DNA from 4 places in the Ruegeria sp. H3 genome. Region 1 is predicted to be linked to each of the others. Evidence: riboswitches for the same ligand, from Rfam matches in the RefSeq annotation. Region 1 holds a riboswitch; each other region holds the start of a gene.

Region 1 (4,209 bases):
GTGCGATGCACAACCCCACCCGGCTGTCCAGGAGCCGGGATTTCCAAAGTCAGAAACTGCCCTGGATGGTACGCAAACATCGACCCAGACGGAGCGCGAAAGGTGAAACTGGCCGTATTTGCCATCTCGGGCACGACCGAGACGCATTCCAGTGTTTCGCTGTCCTGCCAGATATTCACAACCGCGTTGAGATCTTTCATCACCGTTACTCCGCCGCCATTGTTTCGGGGGCCAACCGACCGGCCAACGTGTTGCAATACCAATCCACGAATTGCAGCACACCGGATTCCTGCGTCGGCGAATACGGGCCAGGCAGATAGGCCGGGCTGTTGATACCCAGCTGATTATCCTCGACCACCTGACGGTCTTCGTCATTGGTGGCAATCCAGACCTCGGTCAGACGTTTCAGATCGTAATCGACCCCTTCAACGGCATCCTTGTGAACCAGCCATTTGGTTGTGACCTCGGTTTCAGTCGGGCTGATTGGTGTTACGCGGAACACGATGGAATGATCAGCCAGAAAGTGGTTCCAGGTAGTTGGATAGTGAAATTTCAACAACGCACCTGCATCCGCAAAAGGCGATCGGCCAAGCCAGCGCCGCACGGCGGATTTTCCATCCATCGTATAGCTTTGCGCTCCTTCTTTCAGAGGCATCCGAGCCATACGGAATTGTCCGTCATCATGCAGGTAGAATTGCGAGGGCATCCCGGCGGCTTCGCACCTGTCAAAATGCGCTTGCATATGCAGCGGCGTCTCACCCCCTTCGATCCCTGTGACTGCAGGATCATCAGGGAATGTGCGGCATAGCGCGGGATGGTTGCCACCGCAGTGGTAACACTCGCGGTTATTTTCCCAAACCAGCTTCCAGTTGCCTTTCTCAACAATCGAACTTTCAAAAGCCACTTTGGCGTTGCCCAGATCATGCGGCTCCAGATAAGGGCGCGCGGTACTGGCGAACATGTCGAAATCTGGGGCGTTGTCCGCAAGACAGATGTAAACCAACCCGGCAAGCTCACGGCAATGGACGGTCTTCAACCCATGCTGTTTCGGATCGAAATCCGGCCCCATATCGCGCGCCCACAGCAATGAACCATCAAGCTCGTAGGTCCATTGGTGATAGGGGCAAACCAGCTTAGGCGCATTGCCTTTTGCAGCCTTGCAAATGATCGAGCCACGGTGGCGGCAAGTATTGTGAAACGCCCTGATTTGGTTGTCAGCACCACGCACAATGATAATGCGATAGGCACCAACGGTATAGGTTACGTAATCCCCTGCTTTCACCAGTTCACAAGCCGGAATGGCAAACAGCCAGTCGCGGTAGTGGATGGCTTCAAGATCGGCCTGAAAAACCTGAGGGTCTGTATAAAAGGCCTGCTCGAGCGCGTGACCAGGGATGCGACGTGCCAACAGGCTTTGAATGCTGTTCATTTCTGGCTCTCCTGCCGCGCCCCGCGGCATTGCTTGGGCAGATGACAAGGAGGAACCGTCCGGAGGCGCGCGAGGATCACGTCCGAAACATGTGCCCCCACCGCCACCCGCGGTTTGACATATCTGCAAGGCTGGTTTCCGGACTTGAAAGGGGCTTGCGCCCGGTTGCGACACCTTCCCGGGATCCTCGTCCCAGTGGTTGATTGCCGAACCTGACCTTCCTTACCGTTGCGGGGGCAGTGCCGGAATTTCACCGGCTTCCCAATTCTCCGCTGTCTGAGACTCAAACAACGGCACCTCACATGCACAGGATAGAGTCGCGCGGTTCTTATGCTGAGAGACTTGCGACATTTTCAGTTTCAAAACAGACATCTCGATGTTCGGGTCGGATCCGGGTTTGTGCAGTAAAACCCCTGGATACATTTCAGGCACAAACCCGCAATCTTCCGCTTGGCTGGTTTGGCGGTATAAGACATCTTCATAACCGTGCGTCCGTTACGTGCCATCGCCCCAAATGCTGAAAGTAGGAGAGCCCCAATGGAAATCAGACCCTTTGGTGTTGAGATGTGGATGAATGAGTTCGAGACGACCTGCGAGCTCAATCTGGCTGAGACCTGCGTTCAGTCCATCACGCTGGGCGAACTGTTCGACATGGCGGGCCAGCACAATAGCATTCTGAACGATCTGTCATCCATGAAGATGACCTATGGCGCAATTGAAGGGTCAGAACGCCTGCGCGATGCGATCTGTGGCCTTTATGACAGTCAGGGCCGGGATAACATCCTAACAACGCACGGGACCATCGGCGCGAACTCTCTGGTGCATCAGACGCTGGTTTCGCGTGGTGATCACGTGATCTCTGTAATCCCGACCTATCAGCAACACTATTCCATCCCCGAAAGCATCGGTGCCGAAATCGAACTGCTGCACTTACGGCCTGAAAACGCCTTTTTGCCCGATCTGGACGAGTTGCGGGCGATGGTGCGATCCGATACGCGCCTGATTGCGATCAACAATCCCAACAACCCGACAGGGGCGCTGATGGATCGCACATTGCTGGAACAAATCGTCGAAATCGCACGTGGTGTCGATGCCTGGTTGCTTTGTGACGAGGTCTATCGCGGAACAGATCAGACAGGCGACGGCTTCACCGCCGCAGTCGCAGACCTGTACGAAAAAGGGATCAGCACGGCGGGCATGTCCAAGGCCTATTCGCTGGCCGGGTTACGGGTTGGCTGGATCGCCGGACCCAAAGAAATGCTGCATGACGTGATGATCCACCGGGACTACAACACGATATCGGTTGGCAAGATCGACGAAATGCTAGCCGCCATGGCGCTGGAACATCGCGACAAGATACTGGCGCGGGCGCACCGGATCACTCGCGAAAACTTGCGGATCGTTCAGGATTGGATCGTAAACGAACCGCTGCTTAGCTGGGTGCCGCCAAAATCCGGCACTACGGCCTTGTTGAAATACGAACTACCAATGTCTTCGCGCGATCTATGCGTGACGCTGTTGCAAGAAGAAGGTGTGATGCTGACGCCGGGCAGCGCAATGGACGTGGAGGGCTGGCTGCGGCTTGGATACACCAACCCAACCGAAGATTTGAAAGCCGGGCTGGCCCGGTTCTCGCAGTTTCTGGCACGCCACGCCAAGTCGTAGCGCGCCGAACGGCCGCGCAAGAATATAGATTAAACCTGTCTAACGCAGTCTCAAACGTCCTGTCCGATCAAAAGAGACGACAAATCCCATGAAATTGGTAGATGTCAGATCGCATGCTGTAGAGGGCATGAAGAGGCTGCAGCGCAAGACCATCCGTGGTCGATTTTCAGAGAGTAAGTAATTTTGGAATCCGCCACCCAATTCGTTGATACCGCCTTTATCGGGCTCTGCCTGTTTTGTGCTAACCTGCTGTTTCTACGAAAGCGTGATACCGGTGTGTTCATGCCCCTGGCCGCGCTGTTTCTTATACAGGGCCTGTCCTCTCTTGGCGCTTTGATCGCCGACGCGTCAGGAAGTGAGGACGAGTTCAATCTTGTGATGCGCGTTAGCGTGCTTGTCGTTCTGTTTGATTTCGCAAGCCCCTTTCTTTTCTGGCTTTATGTCCGCGCCTTGACCAGCGAAGCGGATGAAGCGCCCAAGCCTAGGCTGCGGTATCACCTACCCCCGATCATCATATCCGGGCTGCTCATGTCATCGCTGATGTTTCTGCCAACGGATCTGAGCGATGTTGACCTACCTGAGGACGATCCCCGGTTGTTGCGGTTTGTGTTGATCGCCTTGGCGGTTTTGACCGCTGACGTACTGTTTCGGATCATAATGGCCGTTTACCTGATCCTGATCATCCGCATGTTGATGACCTACCGAAAACGGTTGCGCGAAGTGTTTGCAAGCACCGAAAACCGAGAGCTGACTTGGGTTTGGGTGATCACTTTGGCAGCGATGTCATTTTGGTTTCTGTCGGCTGCTGTCAGCATACTTACAGTGTCCGAGGCCGTCGGGTTCGAGGTGCAAGACGAGCTGCTTGATTTCCTAGAAAGCCTTGCCCTGCTGTTTCTATTCTGGGTCATTGGCATATGGGGCCTACGCCAACGTCCCGGCCTGACCCGAACACCTGTCTCAGACCCGCCGGACCCGGATGAGCCATCCGAGCGCAAGTACAAGAAATCTGCCCTTGACGAAGAACGCGCCGCACGGATTGCGAAGAAAATCGAAACGGCGATGAGCCAGGACCTGCTCTATCGCGAACCGAACCTTAGCCTGTGGGATTTGGCCAA
Region 2 (4,209 bases), on a different contig from region 1:
CCAGTTCAGGGGCCGCGCCGAGGCGCGAGAACATGCCGCGGTGCTGGGCGACAAAGCCGAACCGGTCTGATCCGGTCAGACGCTGCAACTCGTCCGCCAGTTGCTGACGCAGGCCCAGCATGGACAGGCGCACCTCCTCCAGCTCAGCGGCCCAATCTGCGCGCAAGGCGTCGTCGTTCAGGATGGTGGTCACGACCCGTGCGCCATGGTCCGGCGGAAACGAGTAGTTCTGGCGGTTCAGGAAGGCCAGCGTGCTCTGGTTCAGCGCGGTCTGCGCCACATCGTCACTGATCGCCATCAGCAACCCGGTGCGTTCACGGTAAACGCCGAAATTCTTCGAACAGGACGCCGCGATCAGGCAGCGCTTGACCGACGATGCCACCAGACGGGTTGCCTGCGCGTCTTCCTCAAGACCGTCGCCGAAACCCTGATAGGCGATGTCGATCATGGCAACCAGCCCAAGCTCGTTGATCAGGTTCACCACCTCTTGCCACTGCACGGGGTTCAAGTTTGCGCCGGTTGGGTTGTGGCAGCAACCATGCAGCAGAACCACGTCGCCCGCCTTGGCAGTTTTCAGGTCCTCGATCATACCGTCGAAATCGACGCCGCGGGTTTCGCCGTCGAAATAGCGATACGGAACCGCCTCGATACCCAAGTAGCTCAGGATCGACAGGTGGTTTGGCCATGTCGGGTTCGATACAAACACGCGCGCCGCAGGATTGGCCATGCGGATCATCTCGAACGCCTGACGACAGGCACCCGTCCCGCCCGGTGTCGCAACGGCGGCAATATTGGCACGCGGTACTGCGTCGCCGAGGATCAGGCCGATCATCGCATCGGCATAGGCCGGATCACCTGCCAGTCCCGTATAGGCTTTGCTCTCCTGCTCCTCCAGAATGCGCTTTTCGGCGGCTTTGACCGCTCGCATAACCGGGGTAACACCTTCGGCATTCTTGTAGACACCAACACCCAGGTCGATCTTCTGATCGCGCGGGTCTTCGCGGTACATCTGCATCAGCGCCAAGATTTTGTCGGCGGGCTGCGGTTTGAGGTTCTCGAACATCAGGTCTCTCCGGTTGCGACGGGCAGGGTTGGGAAAGCACCCCATTCAGCCCAGGAGCCGTCATAAAGCGCGTGGTCTTTTTTGCCCATGCGTTCAAGCGCAAGGCTTAGGATTGCAGCGGTCACGCCCGAACCGCACGAGGTGATCGCCGGTTTGGTCAGATCCACGCCTGCGGCCTCAAACACGGCGCGGCACGCATCGGGCGACTTCATTGTACCATCACTATTCAACAGGCTGCCAAAGGGCACGTTGCGCGACCCTGGTATGTGGCCAGATCGCAGCCCTTCGCGCGGTTCAACCTCGGTTCCGGCGAAACGGGCGGCAGCACGGGCATCGATAATCTCATGATCAGCCAGTTTGGCGGCCGCAGACACTTGTGTCACGTCGCGTACCAGATGGTTCTGCACCCGAACGGTCATATGCCGATCCCGGATCACCGGGGGCAGATCTTCAACCTCTCGCCCTTCGGCCTGCCATTTCGGCAAACCCCCGTCCAGAACGGCGATGTTCTCTTGGCCCATCAGGCGGAACAGCCACCAGACCCGCGCGGCCGACATCAGCCCGGCCCCGTCATAGACGACCACCTGATGACCATCGCCGACGCCCATCGCCCGCAGGCGTGACATGAACTTCTCGACCGGCGGCGCCATATGTGGCAAGTCCGAACGTTGGTCCGAAATGTCATCAATATCGAAGAAGCGCGCGCCGGGGATGTGGCCCGCATCATATTCCGCCTTGGCATCGCGGTTCTGCGCAGGCAGGTACCACGATCCATCCAGGATCCGCAGATCCGGGTCCTTCAGATGGGCGGCAAGCCAGTCGGTGGAAACGAGGGTTTTGGGATCGTCTTGCATCAAAGCCTCCCCTAAGCGAGTCTGAGTTTCCCTATATCCGAGCGGACAAACGTGCAAGCCATGCCAAGGCCTGCACCCCCCGGCGCGCTGACAATTTTTTCCAAACATACACGTTTGCCTGCTTGACAGGCGGCACCCCGTGCCAGACACCTGCCGGACATGGTTTCCAAAGGGGAATTCCCCCTGAGGAACGAAAAGGGAATCCGGTGCGACAGTAGCTGTCAATTCCGGAACTGCCCCCGCAACTGTAAGCGGAGTTTCGCCCCATCATGGCCACTGACCGAAGCAATCGGTTGGGAAGGCCGGGATCGAAGCCAATCCGCAAGTCAGGAGACCTGCCATGTGCAAACCGGGCGAAAGCCCAATTTTTAAACCTTTCTGCCGTCGGGTGTGACGGGAAGGAGACCAAACTATGCATATCGAACCGGGCGTCGTAAATGGCGCCAAACTTGTCTTGAGCTACGCCACCGCAACTGGCGCAGGGCTCTATGCCGCTAAACTGGCATGGGACAGCCTGAAAAGCAGCGGCCTTGCCAGCCTTGCCATTCGCTCAGCCCTGACCATTGGGCTGGTTTTCACCTTCTTTGAGGTGTTGCCGCACTTCCCGGTCGGGGTGTCAGAGGTTCATTTTATTCTAGGATCGACCCTGTTTTTGTTATTCGGTGCGGCCCCTGCCGCCATCGGCCTGATCGCGGGCTTGTTTATTCAGGGGTTTTTCCTGGCGCCTTTCGACCTGCCTCAGTTCGGGATGAACATGACAACGCTGCTGGTACCATTGTTTGCCTTGCAGGCCTTGGCCAACCGCATCATTGCGCCAAATACGGCCTATATTGATCTGAAGTATTCTCAGGCACTTGCGCTGTCGACGGCCTATCAGGGCGGTGTCGTCGTCTGGGTGGCGTTCTGGGCCTTTTATGGCCAAGGATTTGGTGCAGAAAACCTCGCCGCCGTTGTCAGCTTTGGCGCTGCGTACCTCCTGGTTATCCTGATAGAACCACTGGCTGATTTGGCCGTGTTGGCCGCAACAAAATCCATGCGGGATCTGGGCCGGATTGGGCTGTTCACACCGCGCCTTCACAACACTGCATAACTCTATTGCGCCGCGTTACCCTTCGCGGCGCAACCTGAAATGCTGAATAATCCCGATCACGCTAATGATGATCCAGAAGCCTTCAATCAACATTGACGCCAGATTGAAGTTCTGAAGCAGCGAATAGACAATCAAAACAGACCCCAGCAGGTTCACCACGGGAAACGCCAGATCTTCGGAATTCATATACCGCATCTGCGTCGCGAAATAGGCGGCAACCACGATCAGAGCCCCGAAGGAACCGATGGCGTCCACGATGGTCAGACTGTTGAAAAACTCACTCATCAATGAACCTTGCCGTTTTCCTGAACATCCGGCTGTTGCGCATAGTGATGCATGTTCAAAAACGCCGCCCCTTCAGCACCTGCGCGATATCCGTGCGGGACATCCGCTGCAAATCGAAGTCCCTGCCCCGTTTGCAAAGACACCCAAGCCTCACCTTTCAGAATGTCCAGCGTGCCGCTGAGCACAAAGACCTCCTCGGTCACACCAGCGGCATGGGCAGGGGACTCATGGCTTTGGTTCGGGTCGAGGTTGACGTGAAATGTCTCTGCCCCCAAGGCCGGATCAAAGGGGAAAACGATCTTGACCTCGATACTGCCGGGAAAGGTAACGGTTTGAAAAACCGACGGATCACCATTCACGGTGTCGATCAACGCGCTGAGCGGCAGCTGAAATCCTTTGGCAATCTTCCAGAGCGTGGCGATCGTCGGGCTTGATTCGCCGCGTTCGATCTGACCTAGCATCGCTTTGCTGACACCGGTGATTTCGGCAACTTTCGACAGGCTCAGCCCCGAAGCGGCCCGCACATCCCTTAGTTTCAGTGTTATGTCGTCCGGAGCCATGCCGTTGTCTTTCGAATCCTCTTGTGCGTTATAGCGCACATATGGTACGTGCGCTATAACGCACATTCCCCGCATATCGCAACCGGGGCAAAAGGGAAACAGCATCATGCCAATGTACCGATCCAGAACCTCTACCCATGGCCGCAACATGGCCGGTGCCCGCGGCCTGTGGCGTGCCACCGGTATGCAGGACGATGATTTCGGCAAGCCGATTATCGCCATTGTCAACTCCTTCACACAATTCGTGCCGGGTCACGTCCACCTGAAGGATTTGGGCCAGATGGTCGCGCGTGAGGTTGAAAAGGCTGGCGGTGTTGCCAAGGAATTCAACACCATCGCGGTGGATGACGGCATCGC
Region 3 (4,209 bases), on a different contig from region 1:
AAAAAAGACAAGGCGCCCTGCATAGCTTTTGTCTTTGTACCCTGTCGAAGCATCGCAACTGGCGTTGTCGACATAGGCGCGCAGCTCAAAGCTTTCGGTCGGCGGGCGCATGCGATGGAATTCAAGTTCCGCCCTGACAAACCCGGCTTTCACCGTGCCCAGCCGAACCTCGGTCACATTGCTGGCCGCCGCTGACAAAGTGGCCACTGGCGCGCTGTCTGCGGTGCCCAAAGCACCAATCGCGGCTTCAACGGAATCCTCGGAATAGATGTATCGAAGTGAGGTTTCCGCATCGATCAGATCGCGGCCCACCCGACCATCATATACAACTGTGTCCAGAACATGCTGTGGAACATTGGCCGCGGGCCACAGCGCCTGCCAATCCGCCCAAACCTTGTCGCACATCGCATGGTGCAGCCAGAAAACGGGATCGTAAGACGCGGACACTGTGCTGCCCATATCTCCAATCGAGCGGGGCAATGGCGACGATGCATCCGTGCCACCCGTTAAAACGTGGATACCGCCATGAGCCGCAAAGTTGAAGTCGGCCTGGAAGGCTTCAAAGTTTGGATTGGTCAGGTAACGCTCAACCTCATCCTCCAGCAACGGGATATTGCTGCGCAGGCGCGTCGTGTATCTGCGTGTAAAGACCTCGTCGCCGGTCAAACCCAGGGCAATGCTGCGATAGAGGCTGTGCGCGCGGGCAAGCGGATTGGGAACATCATCCCCGGCACCGTTTGTGTAGGTCGCATCATCCACCACTTTCGGCAGCCCGTTCGAGGCATGCGTCGCCGTGGCAAACTGCGTCCAATCCCAATAGGGAAGCGTAAGTTCAAGTTCGTCATCCCCGCGCTTCCATTGCAGCGCGCTGTTGAGCGCTTTTTCGAACGAATAGACATAGGACCGGTGCCAGGTCAGAAACGTGCGGTCATCGTCATGGCAAAGGTCTTGATCATAACCGTGCCCACGCGCCAGAGCGAAATACCCGCGCCGATCACCCATCGCGATGCCCGAGATTTCGTACATCGCAGCATAGGCGTCACGCAGGTCCTGGATATCTTCTTCACGCAATCTGATCAGGTCGAAACGGATCAGCGGCAACCCGGCCTGTTTTCTTAGAAAGTTCAGTTTGGCAATCGTTGTCATCTAAAAATCCCCCTTAAGGAGTGCTTCAATGCGCCCAGTATAGCATAAAACCAACGCCGATGGCGGTGGCACGCTCAAACGCTCGGCACTACTAGATGACGATTGGCAGATCTAACGCTGCTCTTTCTCATGCAGCACGCGCCCAATGATATTCATTAGCAACTGGGCCGCAAGGATTTGGGTGGAGCTGGTGGCGTCATAATCCGGTGCGACTTCAACAAGATCGAGTCCGACAATGTCGCCCCGCTTGGCCAGACCTGCCATGAGCTCTAGCACTTCGTAGTAAATGAACCCGCCATGGCTTGGTGTACCTGTACCTGGGGCGATGGATGGGTCGAAGGCATCAATGTCTATAGTCACATAATACCGCGCGCCTTCTGGAATGCGGGCCAGCATCCCATCGACCCCCATTTTGCGGAATTGCCGGACAGATTGGATGTCTGATCCCATGGCGCGGGCATCCGCATAGCCATCCTTAGCGGTGGACGACACATTGCGAATGCCGATCTGACTGAGGCCGGTGACATAGGGTTTTTCGGCGGCACGGCGCATTGGGTTTCCGTGGCCATAGCGCACCCCATGCCGTTCATCGACAAAATCCAGGTGCGCGTCGATTTGCACCACATGAATTGGTTCTTGATCATCAAAGGCATTGATGCAGGGGATATTGATCGAATGATCGCCGCCCAAGACGACCGGTAGCGCCCCCGCCTCCAGTATTTTGCGCACCCCAAACTCGATATTTGCATGGCTTTTCATTGTGTCGGTATGCACGATGTCTGCATCGCCGATATCAACAATGGTTACTTTGGCCGGATCCAGATAGGTGACATCATCTTCGTGGTCATAAGCGCCAGCATGGCCGAATGAGAACAGCGTCGACGCCTCACGGATCGCGCGTGGCCCCATCCGCGCCCCGGACCGCCATTGACAGCCAAAATCAAACGGGGCGCCAAGAACCGCAACGTCGGCGTCAATCGCGTCCCAATCCTCGACATAGGGATACTTGCCAAAGGTACAGATACCAACGAAAGGCAGGTTCAATCGGCCGGACTCGTAGCCATGGTTCGACATATGAGGGTTCTTTCTGTTCAGATCTTCAACATTTGCGAACATTAAGGCACCCGAATGCCACGCCCTGTAAAGCCTTTTGCATGGATTGAACTCACTGCCATTTCAGCTTTGGCGGACATTTTCGGCGTTGTCAGATTGCGCCAAACCCAGTGGACATAGTGAATCGCGTATGAGACAGTGAAAGCGATGGTGTCCGGCTCGGTTCGAGTCGGCTGAAAAGGGAACACGGTGCGGGTTCATACCCAATTCCGTGACTGCCCCCGCAACTGTAAGCGGCGAGCGACCCCGTTGGAAACCACTGAGCCCTAGGGTTCGGGAAGGAACGGGAAAGCGTTGACCCGCAAGTCAGGAGACCTGCCATCTACGGTGTGTGATGCCATGCGCCGCAGTCAACTTGAACCCGGGCGGGGTGCCTTGGGAACGGCAGAGACGACCGAAGGACCAAGCGTCCCCGGCACATCACCGTGACCAGCCACACTCCTCCCCTTGCGCGGAGGGCGCGATGTTATTGGAACGGACGATTATTCAACTCGATACAGGCCCCATGCCTGCGGATGAAGCACGTCAGATGGGACAGCTTGGCTATATGCAATGGATCGCGGGTGTTCCTGGCAATGCCTGCTATGAAGTAGCTGCGAGGCATGCTTACGAAACAGCTGCACCATTTAAAGATCACTCACCTGCCGTTGCAGCGTTCTGCGACTTGCTTTTGACTTCGCTGGAACAGCCGTTCAGACCTTTGCCACTTGCCACGCCAAAACGTGAAAGGCGCGGGGGTGCACAAGCCCGCCGATCTTTTCGCATGCCGCTGTGACATAGAACAGGCTGCGGGATCATCGCACATCTTTAGGCTCTTAAACGCAATCGAATACCCACCTCCGGCGACTACAAATTTTACCGGCACAACAGGTTTCATTTGCCGAGTCCGGTGTTTGCGTGGATAGTCCAGAATTGCATGCTTGCTTGCGCCCGCTGACCCACACGTAAACGCCAAAGGACATGCTATGGATCAGGTGAAATTCACGCAGATGAAGGACGGGGACAAAGAGGACTACACCTTCCTCGATACTCTGGAGCGTGAGTACTGCAAAGGAACGTCAGATCGTTTGCTCGAGGCGATGGAGAGGCTCGACAAAAGCCTGTCCGGCTATCAAGTCACACGTCTTGGCCATTCGGTGCAGTCAGCAACCCGCGCCTGGTTTGACGGGGCAGACATAGATTGGATCGTTGGCGCCTTGCTGCATGATATCGGTGACATCTATGCGCCGCATAATCACGATGAATATGCGGCCTCAATCCTCAAACCCTTCCTACGCGAACAGGTCACGTGGTGCGTGCATACCCATGGGGATTTTCAGCTTGTTTACTTCGGAGAGCACGTAGGCGCGAACCCCGAAAAACGCCAAGCTCATCGTGACAGCATCTATTTCGATGACTGTGCCGAGTTCTGTGAACGCTGGGATCAATCGAGTTTTGATCCCGCTTATCCCAGCAAACCACTGTCTTTCTTTGCAGATATGGTGCGTGAGGTGTTTGATCGCACACCCTATGATCCGGCTGTTGTTCAACCTGGCGTCCGGGTTCCGCTCACCGATGACGCCGTTGCTGAAATGCGATGGGCGTAGGATGTATTCGATCTAGTCAAATCACGGCCTGCTTTGTTCAAACATGCGGAGTTGGTAGAGGTGATTTGATACTCGTTGAGCACAAAAGCGGGCCAATCAGCACTACAAGAATCGCAGAATTCAGTTGTGACAAGCCAGTTTGTAATAAATACAGACGCCCCGCGACATCAGTTCGACGCCAGCTATCAACGCCTAAGAACAAACCTTTGCAACAGAGAAAGCTATGTTGTCCTGATCTGGATCATCAAGGCCAATCAAGGCTCTGATCAACTTATCCGCAATAGCGTCGCAACTCACTTCATGATTGCGCGTAACAACCTCTTGAATGTCCTTGTCTTCTAGAAACTGAAGCCCATCCGAAGCT
Region 4 (4,209 bases), on a different contig from region 1:
TATCTAGGCGGTATCAGTCTTGCCTGCGAACCCTGCGCCGATGCTTATGCTGCCTTGCTAAGCCATCACGGGACGGATCGAGCGGTGATGTTGGACCCCAACATCCGACCGGGGTTTATCCAGGATCAGACCAGATACCGCACCCGTTTGAATGCCATGATTGCGCAGACCGATATCCTCAAAGTCTCGGATGAAGATCTGGACTGGATCATTCCGGGGCCCGAAACCCATGCCGAGAAAGTGCCTTTGTTGCTGCAAGCCGGTCCCGCGGTTGTGATTGTTACACGTGGGAGCCAGGGGGCTTCGGGTTATCTACGCGATGGCTCGGAAACCACGATACCGGTTAAAGCGGTTCAGGTTGTCGATACGGTGGGGGCGGGCGATACGTTCAACGCTGGCGTGCTGGCGGAACTTCACCGTTCCGGACATCTGACCAAAGCCGGGCTGCGCGATCTGACAAAAGAAAGCCTGCGTGCAGCTTTAGCGTTGGGTGCAGATGTTGCAGCAGTCACCGTATCGCGTGCCGGGGCCAACCCGCCCTGGGCGCACGAGCTCTAGTCCCAAAAAGGGAAGTCACATGAAACGTTCCGACATCAACCACATCAAGACCGATGCACAGGCCTTTATCCAGTCTTTCGGTTTCATCCTGCCCCCCTTTGCCGACTGGTCTCCGGATCAGATGCGCAGCGCCAAGGCCGACACGATCCGCGCCCGGGGACTGGGATGGGACATCACCGACTACGGGCAAGGCAAATTTGATGAGCTTGGCCTGTTCCTGTTCACCCTGCGCAATGGGGATGAGAACGATCTGAGCCAGGGTCGTGGGATGCTTTATGCAGAAAAACTGCTGATCTCGCGCGACAAGCAGCTGTCGCCGATGCATCGTCATATCGTCAAAGCCGAGGATATCATCAACCGGGGCGGCGGCGATCTGGTGATGGAGATCTATGCCTCGAACCCCGATGGCAGCGTAGACCGCGACACACCGGTTGTGGTGCCCAGCGACGGATGCGATATCACCATCACTCCGGGCGAATTGCTGCGCCTGAAACCCGGCGAAAGTGTAACCCTTATGCCCGGAATCTGGCACGCCTTCTGGGCCGAGCGTGGGGATTGCCTGATCGGCGAGGTCTCAACCGTAAACGACGACCGCACCGATAACGTGTTCGAACAACCCATTCCCCGCTTTGCCACGATCGACGAAGATACCGAGGCCGAGTTCCTGCTGGTTGCGGATTACTGATCTACCCCGAGATTGACCCGAGCCTCTCAGCGATTGCTTGACAAGCGTGTCTTGTCCAGAATAGCTGACCTGTGATGGTTCCCGCAGCTTTGGGTGCGGGATGAAAATGGGAATACGGTGCGGCCCCCGGAATATCGGAACAGGCCAAGTCCGTAACTGCCCCCGCAACTGTAAGCGGTGAGTGACGCCAAATCACCACTGGCCCGAGAAGGCCGGGAAGGTTGGCCAAGCGATGACCCGCAAGTCAGGAGACCTGCCATCACCTGTGAAACCAACCCGGGACGGGGCGTCCCGCAAGGAGGATTGATGGCATATTCGCGTCCTATCGGGACTGGCACTTTCGACACGGGCATTCTGCGCGTTGAGGATGGCCATGCATCGCGCGGCTGATCATTTTGTGCTGATCTGCTCGACCTGTCAGGGTGAGATCGAGGCCAGCACAGCTCAGAGCATCCTGGACGCAGCCCTGCCCGATGGGTTTGCAACGCGTCTGATCCCGTGCATGGCGGGATGTGAACGCCCGATGACCGTAGGGCTTCAAGCCGAAGGCAAAGCGCAGTACCTGTTTGGCGATATCCAAAGCACCACTGATCTGGATGCAATCGCCGCATTCGCCCATCAGTTCCACAACAGCGAAAGCGGCTGGACCAGCGCTACAGACCGGCCCCCTGCCCTGCTCTTCAAAACACTGGCCCGCCTGCCCCGGCTGCCCCAAAGGGACAAGGCATGAGCTTTCTGGTCGCCGACAATTTGGAATACTACGCCCTGAATGGCGATGTGCTGTTGCAAGATGTCTCCTTCTCTTTGGACGAGGGGGCGATCCTTGCCATCGCGGGCCCCAACGGCGCCGGGAAAACAACGCTGCTGAACCTGCTCTGCGGGGTCGAGCGTCTGGCGCTGGGAGACGTTCGGATCAACGGTCAAAGCCTACGCAGCCTGTCTGCGCAGGAACGCGCCCGGACCATTGCGGTTGTTGGTCAGCAGGAACTGCCCGATGGCCGCCTAAAGCTGCGCGACTACGTTGCGCTGGGCCAGATTCCCATTCAAAGCGACCGCTCGGCAGAAGACCACAAGATGGATCTTGCACGCGTTCTGCGCACAACCGAGCTGACCCATCTGGCGGACAAGCCGATGCAGCGGCTCTCGGGCGGCGAACGCCAACGCGCCCATATCGCGCGTGCATTGGCGCAGAACCCCTCGCTGTTGTTTCTGGACGAGCCCACCAATCATCTGGACCCCGATGCCAAGGGGCACATGCTGTCGCTGGTGGCCGAACTGGGCGTAACAGTGGTGATGATCGTACACGACCTTGTCATGATCCCGGAATTCGCCAGCCATGTCGCGCTGATGAAATCCACACGCATGACGGGCTTTGGGCCAGTCGACCAAATACTGACGCCGGATCAAGTGCGCGACACGTTTGGTGTTGACTACCTGTGCTTCCAGCACGAAGGGCGCGTGATCCCGGCGCTGGATATCCGAAAACGAACGCTTTCATCTTAACAGGAGAGAACGATGAAACAGAAGCTTTGGTCAGCTTTGATGATCACCGGTTTGGCCAGCGGCGCAGCAGCGCATGAGGTGACCGTGGACAATTGCGGAGAACCGCTGGTGTTCGACGCGAAGCCGGAACGGCTGGTGGTGCATGACATGAACATGACCGACATGGCCTTTGCGCTGGGCCTGCAAGAACACATCGTTGGCCTGACCGGTATCACCGGTTGGTACAAGACAAGCCCTGATTTCGATAAGCTGCGCGGTGAAATCCCGGAACTGGCGCCGAAATACCCAACCGTCGAAAACCTGGTTGCGGCAGAACCTGACCTGTTCTTCGCAGGCTGGTATTACGGCATGAAGCCCGGTGGTGACGTGACCCCGGACACTCTGGCCCCGTTCGGCATCAAGACAATGATCCTGACCGAAAGCTGCGTGCATATGGACAAGGACCGCCCTGAGGCCAGCATGGACCTGTTGTTCAACGATGTGCTGCGCCTGGGTCAGGTCATGCATGTCGAAGAAAAGGCCGAGGAACTGGTTGCAGGCTGGAAAGAACAGCTTTCTGCCATTGAAGCCAAAACCACCGATCTGGCCAAACCCCGTGTCTTCCTGCTGGACGGCCCGGCAGATGCACCCTTTACCGCTGGCAAATTCGCCATCCCCGATGCGATGATCGCAGCGGCTGGCGGCGAAAACGTCACCCATGACATGGATACCAGCTGGGGCCGCACCTCGTGGGAAGCGGTTGCTGCATCGAACCCGGAATTTCTGGTGCTGCTTGACTATCAGACCGGCAACGGGGCAGAGGACACGTTCAAGTTCCTGCAAGAGCACCCGGTGATGTCCCAAACAGACGCTGTGAAAAATGAACGCTGGATCGGTCTGCGCTACGAAGAGCTGACACCGGGACCGGCAAACATTGACGCGATCCAGAAGATGGCGGATGCGATGCACCCGACGGCGACCAACTGATATGGTCCATACGGGCCGGATAGTTGTGCTGGGGGCGGTCGTTCTGACCGCCCTTTTGCTGCTGTCGACAGTCTACGGTACAACCCCGATCCCGGTGGCAGATGTCATTGCCGCCATCGGCCTGGGCACAGGTCTGTCAGAAGGCGAGATGTCGCCGCTGCATCGGATCGTGTTTGATCTGCGCCTGCCGCGTGCGCTGTTCGCCGCTGTCATCGGTGCGGGGCTTGGTGTTGTGGGGGTGGTTCTGCAGACCACCACGCGCAACGACTTGGCAGACCCATTTCTATTCGGTCTCTCGTCGGGCGCGGCTGCGGGCGCTGTTCTGGTCATCACGGTCACCGGCGATGTGCTGGGCATCTGGACCCTGCCGCTGGCTGCGTTTTGCGGTGGCTTGATCGCATCGGGCATTGTGTTGGCCTTGGTACAGGGGTTGCGCACAAGCGCACCGGAAAAACTGATCCTGGCAGGGCTTGCCGTGTCTTTCCTGTTCTCCGCCA

The links. Region 1 has a riboswitch for cobalamin ahead of ACR0JE_RS09865 (aromatic ring-hydroxylating oxygenase subunit alpha). Riboswitches for the same ligand answer to the same signal wherever they lie in the genome.
Region 2: it holds a riboswitch for cobalamin, as region 1 does, so the genes downstream of both, ACR0JE_RS13590 (energy-coupling factor ABC transporter permease) here and ACR0JE_RS09865 (aromatic ring-hydroxylating oxygenase subunit alpha) in region 1, are expected to answer to the same signal.
Region 3: it holds a riboswitch for cobalamin, as region 1 does, so the genes downstream of both, ACR0JE_RS17985 (hypothetical protein) here and ACR0JE_RS09865 (aromatic ring-hydroxylating oxygenase subunit alpha) in region 1, are expected to answer to the same signal.
Region 4: it holds a riboswitch for cobalamin, as region 1 does, so the genes downstream of both, ACR0JE_RS13375 (DUF1636 family protein) here and ACR0JE_RS09865 (aromatic ring-hydroxylating oxygenase subunit alpha) in region 1, are expected to answer to the same signal.

Annotation. Positions count from the first base shown of each region.
Region 1 is NZ_JBQFOD010000007.1:6,932-11,140, reverse strand. It holds gene ACR0JE_RS09870 (FAD-binding oxidoreductase) at 1-200, opposite strand, end outside; gene ACR0JE_RS09865 (aromatic ring-hydroxylating oxygenase subunit alpha) at 206-1,429, opposite strand; cobalamin riboswitch at 1,542-1,745, opposite strand; gene ACR0JE_RS09860 (aminotransferase) at 1,967-3,094, shown strand; gene ACR0JE_RS09855 (helix-turn-helix domain-containing protein) at 3,278-4,209, shown strand, end outside.
Region 2 is NZ_JBQFOD010000011.1:10,556-14,764, reverse strand. It holds gene ACR0JE_RS13600 (amino acid aminotransferase) at 1-1,063, opposite strand, end outside; gene sseA (3-mercaptopyruvate sulfurtransferase) at 1,063-1,917, opposite strand; cobalamin riboswitch at 2,061-2,274, shown strand; gene ACR0JE_RS13590 (energy-coupling factor ABC transporter permease) at 2,330-3,007, shown strand; gene ACR0JE_RS13585 (CBU_0592 family membrane protein) at 3,023-3,292, opposite strand; gene ACR0JE_RS13580 (helix-turn-helix domain-containing protein) at 3,292-3,852, opposite strand; gene ilvD (dihydroxy-acid dehydratase) at 3,959-4,209, shown strand, end outside.
Region 3 is NZ_JBQFOD010000020.1:8,705-12,913, reverse strand. It holds gene ACR0JE_RS17995 (tyrosinase family protein) at 1-1,146, opposite strand, end outside; gene speB (agmatinase) at 1,258-2,220, opposite strand; cobalamin riboswitch at 2,391-2,596, shown strand; gene ACR0JE_RS17985 (hypothetical protein) at 2,723-3,034, shown strand; gene ACR0JE_RS17980 (HD domain-containing protein) at 3,225-3,845, shown strand; gene ACR0JE_RS17975 (PP2C family protein-serine/threonine phosphatase) at 4,038-4,209, opposite strand, start outside.
Region 4 is NZ_JBQFOD010000010.1:139,303-143,511, reverse strand. It holds gene ACR0JE_RS13385 (carbohydrate kinase family protein) at 1-558, shown strand, start outside; gene ACR0JE_RS13380 (D-lyxose/D-mannose family sugar isomerase) at 578-1,243, shown strand; cobalamin riboswitch at 1,302-1,518, shown strand; gene ACR0JE_RS13375 (DUF1636 family protein) at 1,617-1,973, shown strand; gene ACR0JE_RS13370 (ABC transporter ATP-binding protein) at 1,970-2,746, shown strand; gene ACR0JE_RS13365 (ABC transporter substrate-binding protein) at 2,759-3,712, shown strand; gene ACR0JE_RS13360 (FecCD family ABC transporter permease) at 3,714-4,209, shown strand, end outside.